One region of the Faecalimicrobium sp. JNUCC 81 genome, then DNA from elsewhere that is predicted to be linked to it. Evidence: riboswitches for the same ligand, from Rfam matches in the RefSeq annotation. Region 1 holds a riboswitch; each other region holds the start of a gene.
The links. A riboswitch is a leader RNA that binds a small molecule or an ion and turns the genes downstream of it on or off. The one in region 1 is predicted to bind cyclic di-GMP.
Positions count from the first base shown of each region.

Region 2: another riboswitch for cyclic di-GMP. It lies ahead of JNUCC81_RS02980 (cell wall-binding repeat-containing protein); the one in region 1 lies ahead of JNUCC81_RS19130 (hypothetical protein).
Region 3: another riboswitch for cyclic di-GMP. It lies ahead of JNUCC81_RS02815 (LuxR C-terminal-related transcriptional regulator); the one in region 1 lies ahead of JNUCC81_RS19130 (hypothetical protein).

Region 1 covers NZ_JBSJXY010000002.1:25,679-33,920, reverse strand. Annotated here, with positions in the region: partial or broken gene tnpB (IS200/IS605 family element RNA-guided endonuclease TnpB) at 1-57, opposite strand, end outside; partial or broken gene tnpA (IS200/IS605 family transposase) at 65-459, opposite strand; gene JNUCC81_RS19155 (PadR family transcriptional regulator) at 1,429-1,746, shown strand; gene JNUCC81_RS19150 (hypothetical protein) at 1,759-2,577, shown strand; gene JNUCC81_RS19145 (glycosyltransferase) at 3,280-4,545, shown strand; gene JNUCC81_RS19140 (ankyrin repeat domain-containing protein) at 4,815-5,426, shown strand; gene JNUCC81_RS19135 (site-2 protease family protein) at 5,559-6,638, shown strand; cyclic di-GMP riboswitch class I at 6,797-6,887, shown strand; gene JNUCC81_RS19130 (hypothetical protein) at 6,900-7,403, shown strand; gene JNUCC81_RS19125 (hypothetical protein) at 7,451-7,645, shown strand; gene JNUCC81_RS19120 (AbrB/MazE/SpoVT family DNA-binding domain-containing protein) at 7,879-8,124, opposite strand.
Region 2 covers NZ_CM132203.1:596,398-604,639, forward strand. Annotated here, with positions in the region: gene JNUCC81_RS02970 (cell wall-binding repeat-containing protein) at 1-1,444, shown strand, start outside; gene JNUCC81_RS02975 (cell wall-binding repeat-containing protein) at 1,606-3,825, shown strand; cyclic di-GMP riboswitch class II at 4,217-4,300, shown strand; gene JNUCC81_RS02980 (cell wall-binding repeat-containing protein) at 4,371-6,803, shown strand; gene JNUCC81_RS02985 (acyltransferase family protein) at 7,079-8,182, shown strand.
Region 3 covers NZ_CM132203.1:547,397-555,638, forward strand. Annotated here, with positions in the region: gene JNUCC81_RS02780 (hypothetical protein) at 234-797, shown strand; gene JNUCC81_RS02785 (LPXTG cell wall anchor domain-containing protein) at 875-1,780, shown strand; gene JNUCC81_RS02790 (TasA family protein) at 1,773-2,384, shown strand; gene JNUCC81_RS02795 (hypothetical protein) at 2,384-3,190, shown strand; gene JNUCC81_RS02800 (signal peptidase I) at 3,274-3,759, shown strand; gene JNUCC81_RS02805 (class D sortase) at 3,777-4,367, shown strand; gene JNUCC81_RS02810 (response regulator transcription factor) at 4,450-5,076, shown strand; cyclic di-GMP riboswitch class II at 5,305-5,383, shown strand; gene JNUCC81_RS02815 (LuxR C-terminal-related transcriptional regulator) at 5,400-6,020, shown strand; gene srtB (class B sortase) at 6,051-6,743, opposite strand; RNA gene rnpB (RNase P RNA component class A) at 6,942-7,284, shown strand; gene galU (UTP--glucose-1-phosphate uridylyltransferase GalU) at 7,407-8,242, shown strand, end outside.

The DNA.
Region 1 (8,242 bases):
AAAATATACTTTTTGTTCACTATTTGGATATAATCTATATTTATATGCTCTTAGCATATTAACCCTACTTTCCTTGATTTTCTATGTATTGTTTTACAACATCCAATGGAGCTACACCAGTTGTTACTAGACAATAACTCTTGCTCCAAAAGTATTCTTGACATAAGGATTTGCGAATATTTGGAAACTCATTTTTTATTCTTCTGCTTGATGCTGATCTATAAGCATTTAGCAGTTTAGATATCTCTGTATTTGGATTTGCTTTGAATAACAAGTGCACATGGTCAATATCATGATTCCATTCTAGCAGCTCCACTCCATAATTCGGTGTAATATCTACAAATATATCTTTTAGTCTATTTGATACAGAATCATTTATTACTTTTCTTCTATATTTTATACACATAACTAAATGATAGTGTAACAAAATACTGAATGATTATTACTATCTAATTTCATTGTAATTACTTCCTTTTAGTTTTTACTACTAATTCAATAATACAATACATTTTTTGAAAATCAAGCAAAATAAATAACCTATCGGTTAGGCTTACATCCTCCACCTCCTACGGTGAGGAAGAGGAATTTCGCCATTATAGGTTAAATTATCAGATGTACATATATCTAGTATCTCATTTTTAGCATAAAGCAATGTTTTTTCTATTAATTCAGTATTTAGTTTCATATTTTTATATCCTTTCTAAAAAAACTTGTAAATAAAAAAAGCAGATAAAGACTTCTCTTTACCTGCTTTTTTTGCTATATATTTTTGTTTAATTTTTTATGTATTGTGATATAATATAGATATATAAAAGGAACTTCAATTTATTAGTCGTAGAGTGAAGTTTCCAAACTAATTAAATAAATTAAAAAGTTTAACGTTTCTTGAACTTGATTTTTATATCAAGCTCAAAGCCACTCTTTCACACAGAGTGGCTTTTTAATTTGTCATATATGTAATTGGTAACTAGACCAAGATATATAGTGCTAATAGCACCAATAATTGTGACAATTATCTTTTGTTCCATACTTCTCACCTCCTTCCTTTTAAGAAGTTGGTAAGAGTTTTAGTATGGAAACACCACCCTATAAATTGAAGTTTCTATACATCTATTATACCATAAATTGGTTGAATTTACTAAGGGTTTACAGTTCTCTTAGTTTCTTTATCATAGCAAGTATATAAATGTAAATCATATACTGAAATAGCATCAGAAAAGCCTAGACCAATATGAGCCTTAATTAATTATTTAGTTTAAAATTTTACTTTATAAATATAAAGCCCTTAAAATTCAAATAAATTTATTTTTTAAGAATAATTATTTCCACTATATTGCTTTACAAGTTAATGATATGATGCTAATATATAACTATATTGTAAAGCAATATAGTTATATAAAAAGGTGAGTGATTATTTTGAAAAATACAATATCCTCTCAGATGTTAAAAGGTATACTTGAAGGATGTATCCTAAAAATTATAGGACAAAAAGAAGTATATGGATATGAAATGAATTTAAAATTAAAAGAATATGGAATTTCAACAGTATCAGATGGGACAATATATCCTTTACTATTAAAACTTCAAAAGCAAGAACTAATAATCGGCGAGATGAGAAGTTCAGATGAAGGACCTATGAGAAAATACTATAAGCTTACTGATAAAGGCAAATTACAACTAGAGATATTTGAGAAGCAATGGGAAATACTATCAAGTAGTGTAAATAATATTTTAAATATTAAATAAAGGGGGTATAATATGCGAAAGGTTAAAGAACTTATAGAGTTAAATAATACATATAGAGAGAGATTAAATGAGGATAATAAAGTATTTTACGATGATATATTAGTTTATATTAGATCAAAGAGTTTATTTAAAGACGAAAAACAGCTAGAAGAATCCTTGCTTGAAATTTTAACAGATATTATAGAAGCACAAAACCAAGAAATTAAAGCCAAAGATTATTTTGGAAAAGATCCAAAGGGAGTCAGTGATGAAATATTAAAAAATATAAATAAAAGCTCTTTTAAAGAGAAACTTAATTTATTTTTTAGTTCTATGGGAGTATATACTTTAGTTACATTGCTGCCAAAACTAATAGACCCTAATGAAGGTTTAGATTTAGGTAAATTTTTTGTAGGTTTAGTAATTACATTTTTATTTATATGCGTTATTTTGAATATTATAGGGAATACAATATACTCAAATAAAGAAAAAAAGTTGACGCGAACTATATTCGCTTTATTTTTTTTATATATAATTTTAATTGTATCGATGAGTCAATTTTTACCTGCTACCTTTGAAATTAAACTAGCAGGCTCTATTGGTATAATTATAATTTTAGCATTTGGATTCATAGGAATAATATATAGCTTAAAAGAAAAATTATTTCATTCATTTTTACCTGTCATTGTAGTATCTTGTACTTTAGGAATATTAAGTAGATTAGAATTTATAAATTTTTCAATTAGTGAAGAACCTGGTAAAACTATATCTCTAGTAGCTATGATAATATCTTTGATACTATTTTATTTAATATCTTATTTACAATCTAGAGATAAGAAAAGTTTAAAATAACTAGTTTTAAAATTTTACTTTAAGGATTATGTATTTAAAATAAAATTAAAGCCCTTAGAATCCATTTATATGGATTCTAAGGGCTTTTTTACTAGTTATCTTTAAATAATTTTTTAGAGCATTATTATATCTCAATCTTATTGAATAAATTTGTACCTTTTTTGTTAATTACAATTTTCTCTACAAAAATAAATTTATATATCCATCCTTATCTTTTACTCTTTCCGGACGATCAAATGCATATCTTTTTAGATTTTTAGTTTTATTTAATCGACTTCAACAATCTATAAATGAAAGACCTATTAATATATTTAGCATTTATTTCTCTCCCTTTTATAATAGTATTAGCACTATTATATCAATTTTTAAAAATCTAGATTTTATAACAAATCTTAAAATTTTACTTTAAGTACTAGTTATATATTTAGTTTTAAAAAATATAATATATACTTCTTTAATTTGATACTATTAAGATGCACAGTTTAAAATGTACATCTACACTAAACAAAAAAGAGATCTTGTATTCCTAAGTTTTTTACAAATCTCTTTTTTGTTTACTAAAATTTAGATATAAAAAAGGCTTCTAATTAAGCCTTTTTCTACTTATACCTTAAGCTGAAATTTTAATGTTAGTTGAAAAAATAGATTATTAGAATATAAACTCTGATATAATTTATAAAAAATTTAACCTAGGAGGGTAAAATGGATCAAAATATTTTTAATACTATAAATTTAACAGTTATTACATTACTTACAGTCTTATATATTTATCAATATTACTATATTTTAATAGTTTTATTAAAATATAAAACTACTAAAATTAATGTGAATAATGTAATGCATAAGTTTGCAGTAATTGTTTCTGCAAGAAATGAATCAGATGTTATTGAAGAATTCATACATACAGTCCATTTACAAGATTACCCAGATAGATTAATAGATGTATACGTTGTAGCAGATAATTGTACTGATGATACAGCAAAGGTAGCAAGAAAAACTGGAGCATATGTTTATGAAAGATTTAATAGTGATAATATTGGTAAAGGATATGCTTTAGATTTTTTATTTAAAATACTTAGAAATAAAAAAATAAAATATGATGGATATTTTATTTTTGACGCTGATAATTTGTTGTCTGGAAATTATATATCCGAAATGAATAAGGTTTTTAACGATGGATATAAAATAATTACAAGCTATAGAAATTCTAAAAATTATGATAGTAATTGGATTTCAGCTGGTTACTCATTATGGTTCCTTAGAGAATCTAAATATTTAAATTATGCGAGAATGTTATTAAATAATAGTTGTGCAGTTTCAGGTACTGGATTTTTAATTTCATCAGAAATAATAGATAAAAATAGTGGTTGGAAATATCATCTTCTTACTGAGGATATAGAGTTTACAATAGATAGTATAATAAATGGAGAAAAAATAGGATATTGTAATTCAGCTTGCTTTTATGATGAGCAACCAACATCATTTAAAGATTCATGGAATCAAAGAATGAGATGGTCTAAAGGTTTTTATCAAGTATTTTTTAAATATGGATATGATTTATTTAGGTCTATATTTAAAAATTTAAATTTTTCTTGTTATGATATGTTTATGACTATTTCTCCAATGATGCTTGTATCAGTCGTGACCATTTTATTTAATATTATAATGTATTTTTATTCGTTGATTTTTAATGATTTTCAAACTAGTAAATTAGCGATTAATTATGTATTTTCATATTTCTTTTATACATATTGTTCCTTATATATATTAGGTGTTTTAACAACTGTAACAGAATGGAGTAAAATACAATGTAAGGGTTATAAAAAGATTTTATATACATTTACATTTCCATTTTTCATGTTTACATATATACCTATATCTCTTTGTGCAGTATTTAAAAAAGTTGAATGGAAACAAATTAAACATACTATTAATAAATCAATTGAAGATATAGAAATATCTTCTTAAAGCAAAAACAATGGAAATAAAGGAAAGTACATAAAAATACAAGTAAAGATGAATATTAATATCCTAAATTAAATAAATAAAATTTCATGAAAAACTAAAAAACAAAAAAGAGTGAATATAAATGAATGTAGTAATTACAATATGTTCACTTATATATATATAACTATTCCTAAAATCTGAATTTAAGGGGGAGTTATATAAGTAGATAGTTAAAGTTAACTTTTGCTATAATTTTTATTAAATTTATCTTATGAAGGAGAATGTAATATATGGATGAAAAAGAGTTATTTAATTTACAAAGATATATTTATAAACCTCAAAAAGGTCAGAGTACAGAAGATGTAATTAAACATATAAAAAAAATAAATGATAAGCATAATTTGATAGCTGAAGAATGGAATAAATTATTATACCCAGTATGTGCATGCAACAATATAGAATTGCTTGAATGGATTTCAAATAATGGTGCAGATATTAGGCAAGAATGTGTGAAATTGATGAAACATACAATCAATTCCAAAGAAGAACGTTTTGAATATATATTAAAAAGAATAAATACGCTTGAATTTTTAATTAAGTTTTTAAATGAAGATTATAAAAATGCTATTGGAAATACTTTAATTAATGCTTGTTGGTATAATAATTTAGGGGTAGTGAAATATTTGATTGAAAAAGGTGCTGATTTAGAATTTAAATCCGATAATGGATTAACAGCTTTGGAATGTGCACAAAAATATGGGGAGAGATTTTCAGATTACACTTTATATGAATATTTAGAGAAGTATATAAACACAGATGTTCTTGAAAATATTGAAAAATATTATCAAGGATCAAATATATTTTATAACGATATATATAAACCAATAAAAAAACATGGCTAATTAAAGCCATATTTTTTTATTAATATTAAACTAGTTCGTAAAGTTAAATTTAAGTAATAGTTATATTTATGGACTACAATATTTAATATTTGATATTATAAATCAAACAAAAGTTAAAGAGAGGGGATTAAGATGATGATATTTATAGCACCTATAATTGGAGGGATGATAATGGGTATTTCAGGAGGGATATACGGATTAAAAATTGTACCAATATTTATAGTTCAATTATTAATATATGTAATTATTCATGAGCTAGCACATGGATTAGTAGCGCAGAAAAATGGACTTACATTTTCTGTTTTATATTTAGGCCCTATAGTATTTACATTAGATAATTTAAAAATAAAGAAAATAAAAATAAATAAATTACAACAATTCTATTTGGGTAGAGCTCAGATAGATAATAATGAGATTATAGATAATAATGATTTTGAAAATCATATAAATATATGGAAAAAAGCTTTAATGGCAGGACCTATGAGTGATTTAATATTATCGATTGTTTTTATTGTAATATCAATAATATCAAAGAATTATATTTTTCTTTTCACAACAGTATCAATAATGTTTATTATTAGTATACCTAGTTATCTAATGGGAGATGGAAAACATGTAAAGTTACTAAAAAAAGATATTTTATTTTGTGAGTTAGTTATGTATACATATAGCATTATAGGAAATACAGAAGTATCAAATAAAACTAGAAAATACTTAGTATCAAGATTATTTAAAAGTTTAGAAACATGCACTCCAAATAAAGAAAACATTATAAATATTTCGGCTATTTTAGGTATTTTATATCAAGTTTATTTTATAGGTGAAATAAATAGCTTACCTAGAAATAGTAATGAAATAATAGATAAAGTAATTGAATATAAAAAAATTATATTAAAAGAAAAAATAGAGCAAGCATATTTTAAGTCACTGATATCAAGTTGTATAATACATAATGTTATATATTTAGGAAAGATTGATGAATCTTTAAATTTGTATAATCAAATAAAAGATTTAAAATTTAACTTACCTGGTGAAAAATTAGATTTATTCAGAGTAGAACATATATTAAAAATTGAAAATAGAAAAAAAGAATTAGAAAGTGATAATTATATGAATCCTTTATTTATTGGGTGTAAAGGCGTTTATGAAATGGAAACTAAAATAAATAAAAAAATAATTGAGTTTATAGATGTGAATAAGGCTTTTAATTAAGTCTTATTCATATCTATACTTTAAACTTAAATTTAACACATAGTTAATCTTATAAGGAGAAATATCTCATATAAACTCGCTTATATACAGAATAGCATAAAAATTCTGACAATAAAAGACTGTTTTAGGAAAATGTTTACATATATAATTAAGTTAATCAAATGAAAAGCCAAACCTTGAGAAATTGAGGGACGGAAAACTAAAAATAAAGGGGCTAAGGATAAATATCTAGGCTAGCCAGTTACCAAAGGGGGATATTTTATGAAACATAAAAACATAAAAAGCATATTAGGAATAACTATGGTCACAGCTACATTAATAAGCTCTATAGGTGTAAAATCATATGCAATGGAAAAAACTCCTGTATCAGAACAACTAACAATAGAACAAAGTACAGGTGAAGAAGATAGAGCTGTAGGTTTTTATAAACAAAGAATATTACAAAGTACACAAAGAAAAAATGGAGTATATACAGGATATGCAACTCCAACATGGGTTAAAGCAAGTAGCTATGTGGCTGGAAACACATATTCAACATCAGCTGGATATACTTATTCAGGTGTTAGCACTAGTGTAGGATTTACTAAAACTATCTCAGCAAATATTCCAGCAAATTCATCAAAATATAGTAGGTTAAGAGGTAAAGCAGATATAACATTTAAAAAGTATAAGGTTCTTCATTACCAAGGAGGGTCTGTATATAAAACTACATATGAAGTAGATAAAATCTACCATAATACATATTTAGATGTTGTTTATAAATAAATTACAAAGGTAGTAACATGAATAAAATTTACATTAGAGGTAATAATATGAAAAAAAATTATATTGAAGAGTCAATATTAATAAGCGTATTTACTATAATAAGTATGTATGTGTATCAACAGTATAGGTTGACATATCTAATAAATGAACCACCGTTTAGTATGGAATTATTAATATTTCCAGTGATGCTAGTAGTAGCATTTATATTAATAGTTTCAAATAAGAAATCTAATGATAATTAAGAAAAGACTATGATATCAACATCGTAGAATAAGATTAATGAAGAAAATAAGGCTTAGTTTAAGCCTTATTTTCTTCATTAATCTTATTCTAACCATAGCTTTGATTTTTCAGCATTAATAAAATGATTTTTAAACCTCATTAGCTAAATCAATAGAATTAACTTCTATGCTATCAATTATAGCTCCTATTTCAATTAACCTTTTTCTTCTTTTATTTGTATTACTTGTATTTTTTATTTTATATCACTTATATTTTCTATACATTCTTTACAAATAAGAAAATCATTATATTCTTTCAATTCTTTTGATTCATAACAAAATAAACATCTCTTTTTACTTTTTGTTATAATAACAGCATTATCAACTACGCTTATATTTAACGATTGATTTTCTTTAAAATTCAATTTAGTTCTTATTTCTTTTGGAATTATTATTCGCCCTAATCTATCTAATTTACGCTCAATACCTTTATCTTTCATTAATACCTCCTATTTTTTATTTACTGTTTTATATGTTTATATAATGCCATAGATAGTGTATCTTGTATCTTTAAATCAAAACTATCATGTCTAAAGACATGATAGTTCTCGTATAGTT
Region 2 (8,242 bases), on a different replicon from region 1:
GATGAATGAAGGTTTATCATTAGCAGCAGAACAGATATACCTAAAAGAACCAATATTAAATAGAATAGATTATTATAACACATCAAAAGCAATAGTTAATGGTCACTCATTATTATACTGGGATTATAATGGTGACACACTAGCTAACTATTCATTATCATACTTATTTATGGAATATTTAAGAATACAGGCAGATCACGGAAATTCTATATATAAAGAAATAATAGAAAATCCTCAAAATAATTACAAAGCAATAGAATCAGTTATACAAAAATATATTGACCCAAATATTCAATTTGGAAAATTTATGACAAACTTTAGAGTGGCTTTAGCAATTAATGAATCAACTGGTAAATATGGATTTAAAGGCGAAAATGGATTTAATCAAATAATACCTCGTATATATTATGGAAGCGGAGTAAATTTAAGAGGTGGAGGATCTATAGTATTAGATGCTTCTAAAGGTAAAAACGTAGAAGTAGATAATTTCATAGGCAATAATTTAGCTTATGTTGATACTGATAATATGTCAGATATTCAACTTAAAAAGATAATAGGAAATAATAGATATGATACAGCAGCAAAAATTAGTCAAGAAACATTTAAAGATAGAGCAAATTCAGTAGTTTTAGTAAATGGAAGTAGCTACTCTGACGGTCTTTCATCAGGGCCATTAGCATCATTAACTAATTCTTCTACCTTACTAACTCGTGAAGATAGATTACTGAATGAAACAAAAAATGAGCTGTTAAGATTAAAGCCATCTAAAGTTTATATAATAGGTGGAGAAAATGCTATAAAAGATAGCGTAATAAATGAAATATCTAATATTACTAAAATATCTAAATCAAATATAGTAAGAATAGCAGGAAATAATAGAGAAGATACTTCAATTCAAGTAGCTAGATATATGCAAAATATTAGTGATGTAAATACTCTATATTTAGTTAATGGATATAAAGGTGAAGCCGATGCCATGAGTATATTATCAAAGGCAAGTAAAGATAGACAACCTATAATAATAACTAATGGTAATAAGTTAAAAGATGAAAATTTAAAATGGATAAAAAATATAGGAGCTAAAGATATCTATATAATAGGTGGAGATTTAGTTATGTCTCCAAGTTTTATAAATAATGTTGGAAAAGTAGTAGGTACAAATTTAAAACAAAATAGAATATACGGTGCAAATAGACAAGAAACTAATGCTAAGGTATTTAATAAATTCTATAAAAATGTAGATACAGTAATAATAACTAAATCAGATGAGCTTATAGATGCATTATCAGTTGGGGTTTTAGCAGGTATTAAAAATGCGCCTATAGTTATAGGAACAAATAGATTAACTGAATCTCAAATTAAGGCTATTAAAGAAAGTGGCTATAAAAATGTAATAGAAGTGGGTGGAAATATAAACCCAAAGGTAATATCATCTATAAGATAATTTAAAATATAGAGATATATAAAACAAACATAGAATTCTAGAAGTCATAATATTAAAATATTCCTTTTATGGTAGATTCCTAAAATGTCGAGCAATCATAATATACACTAGAACCTAAAATAAATGGCTAGACTAAAAGTGGCCAAAATGGAGGAATTGAAGTGAAAAAAATCGTCATATCTATAATATTAATTATGGCTCTAGGTTCTTCTATGATTTATGCTAGTACAAGCAGTGAAGATAGATACATTATAATAAATAACGAATCAACGAATATAGAAAAACTGCAAAATACAGGGACAATAAATGAAAATGACTATGCAGGTGAAGAAGATGGAGACCTAGACGGAATGCACCCTATAGACACTGTGATACCATTTTATGAATCCAATACATCTCTTATTACTCCTGATAAAATACCATTAAATAAATCTAAATCTATGTTTATGGTAGAAGATACTAAAGAATTTAATGTAACCAATTTTAGAAATGGAAGTGAATATAAAATAACTGCAAACTTAGAGTATGCAGGATATAAAGTCAATGTATGGGTATATAAAGATAGCATTACTAGAGACGAAGCAATAAGTATAGGTAAAGAGTTTGAAAATAATATTTATAACACTATAAGAAATAACTTTGGATACGAAAGCGATGTAGATAATGACTCAAAGATAAATATACTTTGTTACGATATAGTAGATAACTTTGCAGAAACTAATGTATATACACAAGGATATTTTAGTCCCAAAGATTTATATGATGTAGAAAATTCTAATCATTGTGAAATGTTTTATATTGATACTTATCCAGCTATGGGTACAGGTAATAAAAAAGACCTTTCAAAAATATATCCAGTTTTAGCTCATGAATTTCAACATATGGTAAATTATAATGAAAATGTATTAAAAAGAAATAAACAAGATATGGAAACTTGGCTAGATGAAGGTTTATCATTGGCAGCGGAACAAGTTTATCTAAAAAAGCCAAGAGAAAATAGAATAAATTATTATAACAAATCAAAATCAATAGCCAATGGTCACTCATTATTATACTGGGATTATAATGGAGATACAGTATCAAATTATGCATTATCCTATTTATTCATGGAATATCTAAGAATACAAGTAGGACAAGGAGATTATATATATAAAGAAATATTAAATAGCCCACAAAGTAATTATAAATCGGTAGAATCAATTATTCAAAAATATATTGATCCCAATATGACATTTGGAGAGTTTATGACAAACTTTAGAGTAGCTTTAGTGTTGAATGAACCAAGTGGAAAATATGGATTTAAAAATGAAGATGGATTTAATGATATAGTACCAAGAATATATGCTGGTAAAGGAACAGATTTAAGAGGTGGAGGTTGTGTAGTACTACATCCTTCAATCGATAAAGATATAAAAATACCTGAAAATAAAGGCCAAGATATAGCTTATGTTGATACTAGTAATATTGGAAATATACCAGTTAAAAAAATAATAGGAACTAATCGATATGATACAGCGGCAAAAATTAGCCAAGAAGCATTTCAAAATAAAACAGATTCAGTAGTTTTAGTCAATGGAAGTAGCTATTCTGATGGACTTTCATCAGGACCATTATCGTCAGTAACCAATTCTTCAACTTTACTAACTCGTAAAGATAAATTACCAAATGAGACAAAAAATGAACTAAAAAGATTAAAACCATCTAAAATTTATATAATAGGTGGACCTAATGCTATACAAGAAAGTGTGGTAAATGAAATATCAAATACTACAAATATATCTAAAGAAAATATAGTAAGAATAGCTGGAGATAATAGAGAAGAAACTTCACTACAAATAGCTAAGTATATACAAAATATAAGTGATATAAAGAGTTTATATTTAGTTAATGGATATAAAGGTGAAGCCGATGCTATGAGTATATTATCGAAAGCTTGTAAAGATAAACAACCTATAGTTATAACTAATGGAAATAAGTTAAATGAAGAGATTACTAAATGGATAATTAATTTTGGAAAAAAAGATATCTATATAATAGGTGGAGAGCAAGTTATGACGATAAATATTATAAGTAGTTTAGAAAACATAGCTGGAAATAGTTTAGAAAGTAATAGGATATATGGAGCAAATAGACAAGAAACTAATGCAAAAGTAGTTGAAAAATTCCATAAAAATATAGATACTATAATAATAACTAAATCAGATGAGCTTATAGATGCATTATCAGTAGGGAATTTAGCTGGTATGAAAAATGCACCTATAGTAATAGGAACTAATAAATTGACTGCATCTCAGGTTAAAGCTATTAAACAAAGTGGATATAAAAACATAATAGAAGTAGGTGGAAATATAAACTCAAATGTAATATCATCTATAAGATGATTTAAAAATATAATGTGAAATTTATTAACTCAAGCAAATAGGTATTCCATTTGCTTGAGTTATTTTTGACTTAAAATTATTATAGAATAAAAATAAAAAATAAGTTAAAACGTAAATTTTATAAAATTAATTAAATAAAAATAGTAAAATTAGAAAGCTAACTAAAAAAGTAAATAAAAGACGACAAAATTAGAAGTTTTTTCGAATTTAAACTTTGTTACAGTGATGAAAATTTAATTGAGAATTTATCATTGTAATAATAAATAAAAACCTATATAGATATGTCGTAAAAAATAGAATAAATTAGATTGAAAAGGAAAATGTTAAAATATAAAATCATAATATAATAAAATAAATTTAAAGTGAAATAAAGATGTTTTATATTATAAAAATAAAATTTAGGAACTGAGAAGTATAATCTGTATGTGGTCACTTGGGTTATATGGAGTTAGTAGTGAAATAGACTAATTTAAATAAAAAATATAGATATCTATATTTTTTATTTAAGCTGGTATCTTTTTATATAAAACTAAGGGGGAAATATAATGAAATTACCAAAGAAAATAGCATCACTTCTTACTGTGACATTAGTAGCAGGAAGTGGATTAGGAAACTTAACAACTGTGGATGCAGCACAAGGTGCAGCTAGCGAAACTTTAGTAGGAAAAGGTAGATGGGAAACAGCAATAGAAATAAGTAAAAAGGGGTGGTCTAGCGCTAAAGAAGCAGTAATTGTAAATGATAGTGCATTAGCAGATGCATTAACTGCAACACCTTTTGCAGAAGCCAAAGATGCTCCAATGCTTTTAACTCAAAATAATAAATTAGATGAAAGAATAAAAGCTGAGTTAAAGAGATTAGGTGTACAAAAAGTTTATTTAATAGGTGGAACAAATGTATTAAAAAAATCAGTAGAAGATGCTCTAAAAGCTGAAAAATTATCAGTAGATAGAATTTGGGGAAATACTAGATATGAAACCTCTCTAGAAATAGCAAAGAGATTAGATAGTACAAAAGATGTATCTGAAATAGCTGTAGTAAATGGAGATAAAGGTTTAGTAGATGCAATAAGTGTTGCGCCAGTTGCAGCTGATAAAGATATGCCAGTAATACTTTCTCACCCAAGTAAAGGAACACAAGTATCTGATGAATTTATAAAAGGAGAAGATATAAAAACTTCTTATATAATAGGGGGAACAAGTGCGGTATCAAATGAAATAGGTAATAAATTTCCAAACGCTAAAAGATTAGATGGCGCAAATAGAAATGAAACTAATGCAAAAGTTATAGAAACATTCTATACAGAAAAAGAATTAAAGAATGCTTATGTAGCTAAAGATGGTATGGCTAAAGAATCAGAATTAATAGATGGATTAGCTGTAGGTGTACTTGCTGCTAAGAATGATTCACCAGTTGTACTAGTTAGAAACGGATTAAATCAAAAACAAAAAGATGTAACTAATACTAAATCTTTTAAGACTATAACTCAAGTTGGAGGAGGAAGTAATAAAGCTGGATTTGATCAATTAAGATCTATGCAAGAGGTTACTACATACAATGTAAAAACTGTAGTACAGTTAAATGAGTCTTTGGCTAAAGCTGATGCGAATGATGTTATAGATATGAATCTAGTTACAAGAGCTGATATAAATGAAGAAATAGTTATAACAACTACTAAAAAAATAGCCATAAACTTATCAGGAAACTACGAAAACACGATAACTGTAAGTGCACCAAATGCGAAAATAGTAAATAAAGGAACTATATCTAAACTAGTAGTAAAAGATTCTGTAGGAGGAAAAGTTGAAAATGCTAGTGGGGCAACTATTTCTAATATAGAAATTCAAGGAAGTGCTAGTAAGGTAGAAATAGTAAATGATGGTACAGTAACTAATATAAAAAATGATGCATCAGGCACTATTATAAGTAATAGTGGTACTATAACTAACAATCCAACGGGAAGTCAAAATCCAAGTTTAGACGGAAATAGACCAGGTGGATCAACGGGTGGAGGAAGCTCATCTGGAGGTTCAACTGTAGTTACAACTGCTAATGCATCTAATGAAGCTGAGTTAATTAAAGCTATTGATAATTCGGATATAAAAACAATAATATTAAATGATACTATAGATATAACAACTAGCTTAGATGGAAGAGGGAAAAAGATAACAGTAGATAGCACTACTACAGATCATGCACTACAAGTAGCAGGCAAAGAAGATGTTGAGATATCAGATCTAACAATAGAGAATGCAAAAGGATTTGGTATACAATACTATAATTCAACAGGAAGTTTATCAAATGTAACAATAAAGAACTCAGCTAAGGGTGGATTATTAGTGAATGGATCAACGGTAAATGCTACAAACTTAGTAACAGAAGGAAATGCATGGTATGGAGTTAATGTAGATAAAGGTCAAGCTAATGAAGAAAGAGAAGTTTTATTTAAAGTAGGAGAAGGTTGCGAATTTAGAGAAGATGTACAAATTCAATCAGATAAAGCAACACTAGACTTGGATTGGGTAGTAGCAGATGGATATCTTAAAGAAGTGGTTGAAGATGATGAAAAAACATGTATAAGATGGTCAAATAAAGTAGATAAATTATTAAGAGTAGAAAAAGGAGACTTTGTAGCAAGTAGTCAAGGTTTAAACTTTGATCCTGAAATTAATACATTTAGTGGAGTAATACCATACTTCAAAGACGGTGTTAGAACACCAGGAAATTATGTGGAAGTTAAAATAATAGCTCCAGAGAATAAAACAGTTACAGATGATGCATATCTAATTAAAAATGGTAAAAAATACCCAAAAGAGATATTTGATGAAACAGATTACTTAGTATATCGCCAACAAGTACTAAGACCAGGGCAAACTGATACATTAAAAATAAGTTGGGATGGAACAACAGAAGAAAAAATTACTATAAAAATAGATAATAATTCAACATTAGAGACGCTTGAAAAAATAAATAATTAAGGTGTAAAAAGAGAAATAGCATACTGTAGGAATGCTATCTAAAAAATATATAAACTAACTTTGGAGTAGACAAAGTAAAGTAATAAATGATTATCGAGTTTATATTATAAAACTCGATAATCTTTTTAATTTATCTGAAAATATGATACTTATATCATCGATATCATATAGTTACTTTAATTAATCAAATTAAAAAACTAAATTAAATAAATAGCCTAAGAACAGATAAAGGTATATAATAAAAAAGCCATAATCAAAATCTTAGGGGGATTAGAATGAGAATAAAATCAATAGACGTAGTTAGGGGACTAGCAATATTACTTATGATAATTGTAAACAATCCAGGAGTAAAAAGAGGATACATACAATTAGAACATGCAATGTGGAATGGAGTAACACTTGCTGATTTTGGATTTCCATTTTTCATAATATGCATGGGAGTATCAATACCGATATCAATAAACAATAAAATAAAAAAGAAAGTTTCAAATAGTAAAATAATAACAGACATAATAAAAAGATCCATAATAATGGTACTATTTGGACTGTTTTTAAACTACTTATCAAATTCTGATGTTAACAGCATTAGAATAATGGGCGTTTTACAAAGACTAGGAATAACTTATCTAATGGGTGGTATAATTTATTTAGGAATAAGAAAATTAAATAACAAAAATAATAACATAGTATCAATATTATTAAGTATATCATTATCAATAATATTTCTATACTACATAATAGCAAAAACATATGGGTTTGAAATGGAAGGTAGCCTAGCTCAAATAGTAGATATTAATTTACTTAATGGGAATTTATATAAGCAAAATTTTGATCCTGAAGGAATACTTACAACAATAGTATCCATATCTTCAGTACTTATGGGAAGTGTTATAGGGTGTATAATTACGGATAAAGAAAAATTAGAAAAAGATAAATTAACTAGAATGATATTATTAGGAATTGCTCTTAGTATAGGTGCATTTATATTTAATAAATATTTTCCATTTAATAAAAGATTATGGTCAAGTTCATTTGTATTATTAACTGGTGGAGTTTTTAGTATTATACTTTCAGTATTTTATTATATATGCGATATGAAGAAAAAGTATAAGACACTTGTTCCCATTATAGCACTTGGTAGTAGCCCTATATTTACTTATATGATGCTTGAAATTATTAGCAAAACCTTATGGAAGGTAAATATATTAAGTGATTTTAATAATGAAGTTGTTGGATTTAGAGCATGGGTAACATATGAGTTTATAACACCTTGGGCAGGTGATTTTTACGATTCTATAATATTTTCAAGCTTATATGCTGTAATTTGGATTATTATAATGCTTTATATGTATAGAAAAAATAAATTTATAAAAATTTAAGCAAGAGTATTTTGGTTAATGAATTTGTATACTTACATTACTCCACCATAGGATGAGTTA
Region 3 (8,242 bases), on a different replicon from region 1:
TTTTACTAAGTGATTATCTTAGTGAAATTTAGCTCTTTTTTGTTATGAGAATAATAAGTGGTAGTTAATATACTACTAAGGTGTAGTAGGGGATAAGATTTGAATTATACTTATTGTTTAGGCAAATTTAGGTAGTAAAAATAGATATATAGAGGAATATTTTTTTGATAGTATATCAATTATTATGTACTTGTGAGTTAAAAAAATAAGATACATATAGGGGGATTTATATTATGAAAAAAAATAAGAATATTGCTTACATGCTAGCAGCAACATTATTAGTAGGTGGAACTTTTATGGGAACTAAAGCATTTTTTACTGACAGTGCAACAGCAAGTAATGATTTAGTTATAACAATGGGAAATGTAGATTTATTAGTTGAGGAAGGTCCTTGGAAAAATGAAAATAAAAGCACTGAAGCTGGTCAAAGTAAAAATGCAGAAGGAAATATATTTAAAAATGTTAAGCCAAACGATAGTTTTATAAAAGAAGTGACTATAAAAAATAATGGAAGTTTGAAACAAGTTATAAAATTAAACAGAGGGGATGTTTCAAAAGAATATCCAAGTATTTTAAAAGTGGGAGAGACTATAACAAGTGAAATAGGCACGGATAAAACGTTAAATCCTGGCGAAGAGATAAAAGCTTGTATAAATGTGCAAGTTATGTCAAATGAAGATCATAAATTTAATGAAAAAGGTAGCGTAAATAATGAAAATAAACCAAGTTTTGATTTTAATAAATTAGTACCTACATTTGAAATAATTGCAGAGCAAGAGGGAACAAGAGAGAAATAGAAAGTAATTAAAAAGTATATTAGTAATTAAAAAGCATTCTTAAAAAATTAGGAATGCTTTTTTAGGAAGGAGATTAAATGAGAAATATAAAAAGAGCAATAAAGGCTATTTTTCTAAGCTCAATTATATCTATTACCTTAACGGTTCCAATTTTTGCCACATCAAATAATAATTTAACTATAAATATTGAGCGATATAATCCAGAAGGCGGATGGAGACCTGGACTAAGTAAAGACTTTGAAATAAGTTTGAATAATAATACAAATAAAAATATAAAAGTAGATAAAATATCTATATATAGAAAATCTCGTGAAAATAATAGCTTAGAAAAAGCATTAGATGAAATGGAAAAGCATACTAAAGTAAACTTTAAATATAAAGGAGAGTTAATATCAAAAAGTAATAGCAGTTTAAAAGACATAATAAGTAAGAATGGAATTGTGTTAGAGAAACAAATAAATTTAATTGGAAACAAAGAAGATACAATAATAATGGAAATATTGATGGAAAAAGAAATGGGAAATGTAGCGCAATTAGTATCAAGTGTGTATAGTTTTGATATTGGATATAAGATAATAGACAATGGTGGAAGTGGTGGAGGAGGAACTGTAACACCTCCAGAATCAGAAGACAAACCAGAAAATCCTGATAATCCAGGAGGATCAGAAGATACAGAAAAACCAGAAGATCCTGATAATCCAGGAGGATCGGAAGATGCAGACAAACCAGAAAATCCGAATAATCCAGGAGGATCAGAAGATACAAATAACCCGAATAAACCAGGGGGATCAGAAGATACAAACAAACCATTAAAGCCGAATAAACCTGGAAGTAATATAGGTGGATCTGCAAATAGATTACCTCAAACAGGAGGAGTTGTGAACTCATCAATATTAACAATATTAGGTCTTTCAGTAGCAGGAGTTGGTATAGCATTAGATAGGAAATCTTCTTCTAAAAAAGGAGGTAAGATTGATGGATAAAAAAACTAATAAAAAAGAAAGTATAAAGGCGACTATTAGTGCTTTGGCATTAGCATTAGCTATAGGTGGAATTGGTAGCTTAGGTAGTTATGCATATTTTACTGATAAGGCAGAGGTTAAAAATGATTTAATTGTTACTATGGGAAACCTAGATGTTAATTTAGAATATACAAGTAATTCTAAGCATAGTAGTCCATCTCAATGTCCAGATGAAAATCCTCAAGGAAAAATTGATTTGCTAACTAAAAACTTTAAAATAGAAAATCGAGGCAGCTTAAAACAAAATTTAATTATAAAGATAAATGAATTTACAAAATTATCAGGTAGTGGGGAGTTAAGTAATATAACAAATAAATTAAATTATACGTTAACAATGAAAAATAATAATAGTATATTAGGGATATATACAGGAAATCTTATAGATATCGAAAATGGGAAAAATATACAGGAATTGAATCCAAACGAGATGATTAATTGTGAATTAAAAGTATATATACCTAGTGGAATGAGTGATACAGATAAGAAGGCAATACAAAATACTACATTTAACTTTGATATCAGTGTAGATGCTAAACAAATAGATGCCCAAGGAGGTAATAATTAATGAAGTATAAAAATAAATTTATTGCTGCAGGTATTGGGATAGCTATAGCATCAACAGGGACATATTTTTCGTATTCATTGTTCGTAGATTCAGGTAAGTTGAGTGATAATACAATATCAATAGGCGAATTGGTTAAATCATATAATCATAAGACTGAAGCCAGAATAGAAGAAGATAGGACACAGTTAGAAATAGATTTACCAAATCATCTAAGAGGATATAAATACTATGAAGTAAAAGCTACAACAAAAACTGGTGAATTTTCAGGGAACTCTCAAGAGGAGCTAGATGATAAGAAAGAAATAGATATAGACTATTCAGGAAAAAAAATAGATATAAATAAGGTAAATTCATGTGACTATATCATTGTTGAAATAAAATATAAAAATAACAAAAAAGATAATTGGACATCAGAAACATATAAAATAACATTTGATAAAAAGAGTAGTACAAAATTAAATTCATACTGGACTAAACAAGGAAGTACTTTAACTATTGAGTCAGATGAGATTGAAGAAGGTGAAGTAATACCACCAGAATCTGGAGAAGAAGTAAATCCTAGTTTACCAGGTGGAAATATAAAACCAATAGCACCGCCAAGTGATGAAGCAGGTCCTTCAGATGAAGAAGATAAACCTTCAACAGAAGAAAAGCCATCAGAACCAGAAACTAATAAGCCTTCAACGGAAGAAGGTACACAAAAACCAGGGAAAGAACCACCAAAAGAAGAAAAACCAGAAGTAGTAGAACCGCCAAAGCCAGAACTTCAACCGGATACACCAACACCAATGCCACTAGACGAGTAATTCAATTAAAATAGACGTACATATTAAAAAGTGATAGCTATATAAGGTATCACTTTTTAATATGTTCACTGAAAGGAAGTATTATGGAGAAAATTGAAAAAAAAATAAAACCATCAAATATCCTATACTACACAGTAGTAGCACTATTCATAATAATAGTAGCAATATCAGTATCATCAAAATCACAAACGGCATTTAACATAATAGGATACAGAGCCTACACAGTACTATCAGGAAGTATGGAACCAACATACTACCCAGGAGATTTAGTAATAGTAAAAAATAAAACCAGAGCCAAATTAGAAGAAAAAGATGTAATAACTTTTATAGATGATAATGAAATAGTAACGCACAGAATAATAGAAAAAACAACTGAAGGATACAAAACAAAAGGTGATAACAACGATGTAGAAGATGCAAAAATACTTAAAGACAAAGACGTAATAGGAGAAGTATCTTTTAAAATTCCAAAAGTAGGATATGTAGTTCAATTCTTAGCAAAACCAGAAATAGTAGCAATAGAATTAATACTACTTGGAGTATTTGTACTACTTTATAACAGAGATTAATATTAAAGGAGTTAAATATGAAAAAAATTATAGCAAGATTGCTTATAGTAATAGGACTATGTATAGTAGGTGGAAGTTTATATACTAACTACAAAGTTGAAAAAGCTAATAATGATATAGTTGAAGCTTATGAAAATCTAATAGAAAACAGTATAAATGGAGATAAAAGTATAAAAAAAGATAAAAATAAAAAATCATATAGTGATAAGTTACCAGAAAATATTATAGGAGTATTGAAAATACCTAAGATAGATTTAAAAGTAGTAGTTCAAGAAGGCACTGATATGGAGACCTTAAAATATGCAGTAGGTCATTTTAAAGAAACATCAATGCCTGGAGAAGCTGGAAACTTTGCAGTAGCAGGACATAGAGCATATACATACAATAAATTTTTTAGTAACTTAGATAAAATACAAACAGGAGATAGTATAGAAATATTAAATAATGATGGGCTACACACATACGAAGTAACTTCATCAGAAGTAGTAGAGCCTGATCAAGTAGAAGTACTAAAATCTGATTTAGATGAAAAGTCTATAACCTTAATAACATGTACTCCAAAGTTTGTAGGAAGCCACAGATTAGTGATAAAAGGTAAATTAATTTAAATTATATCTATTAGGGATAATACACTATAGTCTAATTTCTTAAAAAAGTATAGTGTTTATTAATAGCTAGAAAGGTGGAAAAATGAATACATTAATAATATCAAAGTCATTTATGGTGAAAGACTCTGTATCAAAATTATTTATAGAAAATTTTAACCCAAAATATGTAGATCAAATATCAGATTTAAGTAATATTTCTGATGCAGAGTTAAGTGAATATAATTTTATTTTTATAAATATAGATGAGAATAATATAAATGATTTAAAAAGAATTAATTTATTAAGAGAAAGGGAAGAATCATTAAGAATACTAGCAATAGATTTTCATAAAAAAGAGAGTTTGTTTATAGAATCAGTTAAATTAGGAATTGGCGGATATATTTCTAATATAGAAGATAAAGAAGAATTTATTTATATTGTAAGAAAAATTATAGCTGGTAAAAAGTTTTATGAGGGCGACCTTATGCATAAGGCACTTACACATAAATTTAATAAATCTAATAGTCTATTAACTAATAGAGAAGAAGAAGTAATAAAAGAAGTTGCTAAAGGATTTAATAATTATAAAATATCAGAAACTTTATCTATAACAGAATATACAGTAAAAAAGCATATAAGTAGCATACTTCAAAAACTAGGTTTAAAGAATAGACAAGAAATAATATTATATATGCAAAATAATAATAAAAAAATAGAGAACTATATTTAAAATATAGTTCTCTATTTTTTTAAAAATTATAAAGTAATATAAATAATATACTCTAAAATTATTTTTGATTAAAATTTTAATTGAAAAATAAAATATATTTTACTATAATCAAAATATAAATATATTTTATAGTTTGGTGGTTTATATTATAAAGATAAAGTCAGGTACGTAAATGGATATCTAAAAAACTATATAATTAAAGTAGAAATATTGTAGAATATAGTTGTTGAAAATTTAAGCAGCTAAGAAGTATATTCTGTATTTGGGCGCTTGGGGTATATGGAGCGAGTAGCGCAACCGGCTTTTCTAGAGGGGGAAGTGATGTGAGGATATTGCTAATATCAGAATCATTTATAGTTAGAGAAGCAGTAGGAGCTTTATTTACAAAGAATTTGAAAGTGACAAGTATAGGAATTATAAGTGATTTGTATAGTATGAAAAAAGAAGATCTAGAGGAGATAAATTTTATATTTCTAGACATGAAAGAAAATTTACCGCAAAAGATTATGTTTTTAAATACTGTAAAAGGAAAATATGGAAATATTAAAGTTATCACTTTAGATTTAAATAAGGATATTAAGATATTCAAAAGAGTTGTTGATATGGGGATTGAAGGATATATAGTAGATATAGATGATAAAGAAGAATTTATATATACGATGAGTCGAGTCTTTAAAGGAAAAAAAGTATATGAAGCAGATGCACTGCAAGCTGTAGTTCAGAGGGATAAATCAAATGATTTAAGTGTATTGACACCAAGAGAAAGAGACGTATTATACAATATATCGAAAGGTTATAATAATAAAGAAATTGCAAAGATATTATATATAAGCGATTATACAGTAAAAAAACATGTTAGTAGTATACTAAGTAAATTAAATTTAAAAAACAGGCAAGAAGCTATAATATATGTTAATGAAAATAAGTTTGAAATTATATCTTAAAATAGTACACCTATATAGGCGTACTATTTTTTAATTATTTAAATTAATTACATCAACAAGTTTACCATGTACTACTGTACGTGTATTATTAGTTTCATAGCTACAAGTAGATAATGTAATTATTTTATCTTTTACACCTACACTTATATTTGATTTATTAATTGATTTATTAGTAATTTGATTTAAATATTTTTCATATTCTTTATTATTATTAAAGCTAGGAATTATATAGTTATAGCTAGGATCTACATAGTATGCAGAAAATACTTCATATACGTATTCTTTATCATTAGTTATTACTCTTATTTTATTGTTTTTATTAAAGAAGCTTTCATTTTTAAAATCTTCTAATTGACTAAACATAGTTTTATTTTTCATATTATGACCATAGATTATAGTATTTTCATCATTTTCAGATTTATTTCTATAATCCATAAATATACTACCTGAGCCTAGTTTATTTTTATATATATCTTTGTTTAAGTAGAAATTATTATCAGTTCCTTGAAGAACAGGATAATCAATGTTAGTATTTTCTACTGTAAGCCAGAATTTAAAATCAGGATTTATATTAGATAAATCTTCTTTCTTTAATTTTCTAACTTTTTTATAAGTTACATCAGCTTCTTTGTAGTCTTTCATTTTTATATATACGTTATACCCGCAATATGCCAAAATAGATAATAATAATAAGTTAGTTATTAATATGATAAACCTTTTCATGTATAATCTCCTTTAGAAAGTATAATTATATTTTACCTTAAAAGTTAAATAATTTAAACGAAGTTTGTAATAATTAATAACATTATTTACGTAAAAACTTAATATTTACTTAAAATCCATATTATAGATAATAAGATTAAATTTAACTTTTGACATGAATAAATATTTATGATAATATTATAAAAGTCAATTGAATATTAAGTAAGCCAGATAATCGCGGGCAGTAATTTTACTGCGTGAGGAAAGTCGGAGCTCCATAGAGCAGGGTGCTAGGTAACGCCTAGTGGGAGTGATCCTAAGGAAAGTGCAACAGAAAATAACCGCCACATTTGTGGTAAGGATGAAAAGGTGAGGTAAGAGCTCACCGTCGATTAGGTGACTAGTCGAGCCGTGTAAACCCCACCTGGAGCAAGACCAAGATAGGGCTAAAAGGATGTTGCTCGCATCCTCCGGTTGGTAGGTCGCTTGAGTTTATTGGTGACAATAAGCCTAGAAAGATGATTATCTAATACAGAACTCCGCTTATAGACTTGCTTATTTTAATTGATATAAACGCTAGAATAGTCTAGTGTTTTTTTATGTTAAAAATTGGAAAATAATATTAAATTTATAGATTAAATGAGATGTCGATAAATATACAAAATTTGAAGAAAAAGTATAAATATGGTATATTTAAGTATAAATATAAGTATGAAATTCGGAGGAATAATAATGACAGTTAAAAAAGCTATAATACCAGCGGCTGGGCTAGGAACAAGATTTTTACCTGCAACAAAGTCTCAACCAAAGGAAATGCTTCCAATAGTAGATAAGCCAACATTACAATATATAATAGAAGAGGCTATAAACTCAGGAATAGAAGAAATACTAATAATAACTGGACGAAATAAAAAATCAATAGAAGATCACTTTGATAAATCTGTTGAGCTTGAATTAGAGTTAGAACAAAAAGGGAAAACAGAAATGTTAGATATGGTAAGAGATATATCTAATATGGTTAATATACATTATATAAGACAAAAGGAGCCGAAAGGTTTAGGCCATGCTATACATTGTGCAAAAAGTTTCATAGGAGATGAACCTTTTGCAGTATTATTAGGGGATGATATAGTAGATAACGAAACTCCTTGTTTAAAACAATTAATAAATGCATATGATGAATATAAGACGAGTATATTAGGCGTTCAAGAAGTAGCGAAGGAAGATACTTGCAAATACGGGATATTAGATGTAAAACACATAGAAGATAGAGTATATAAAGTAAAAGATATGGTAGAAAAGCCAGCTGTAGAAGAAGCACCATCAAATGTTGCTATATTAGGAAGATATATAATAACTCCAGCTATATTTGATATATTAGAAAATCAAGAACCAGGCAAGGGCGGAGAAATACAATTAACAGATGCACTTAAAACTCTTGGTAAACAAGAAGCAATTTATGCCTACAATTTTGAAGGAAGAAGATATGATGTAGGAGATAAATTAGGTTTTTTAGAAGC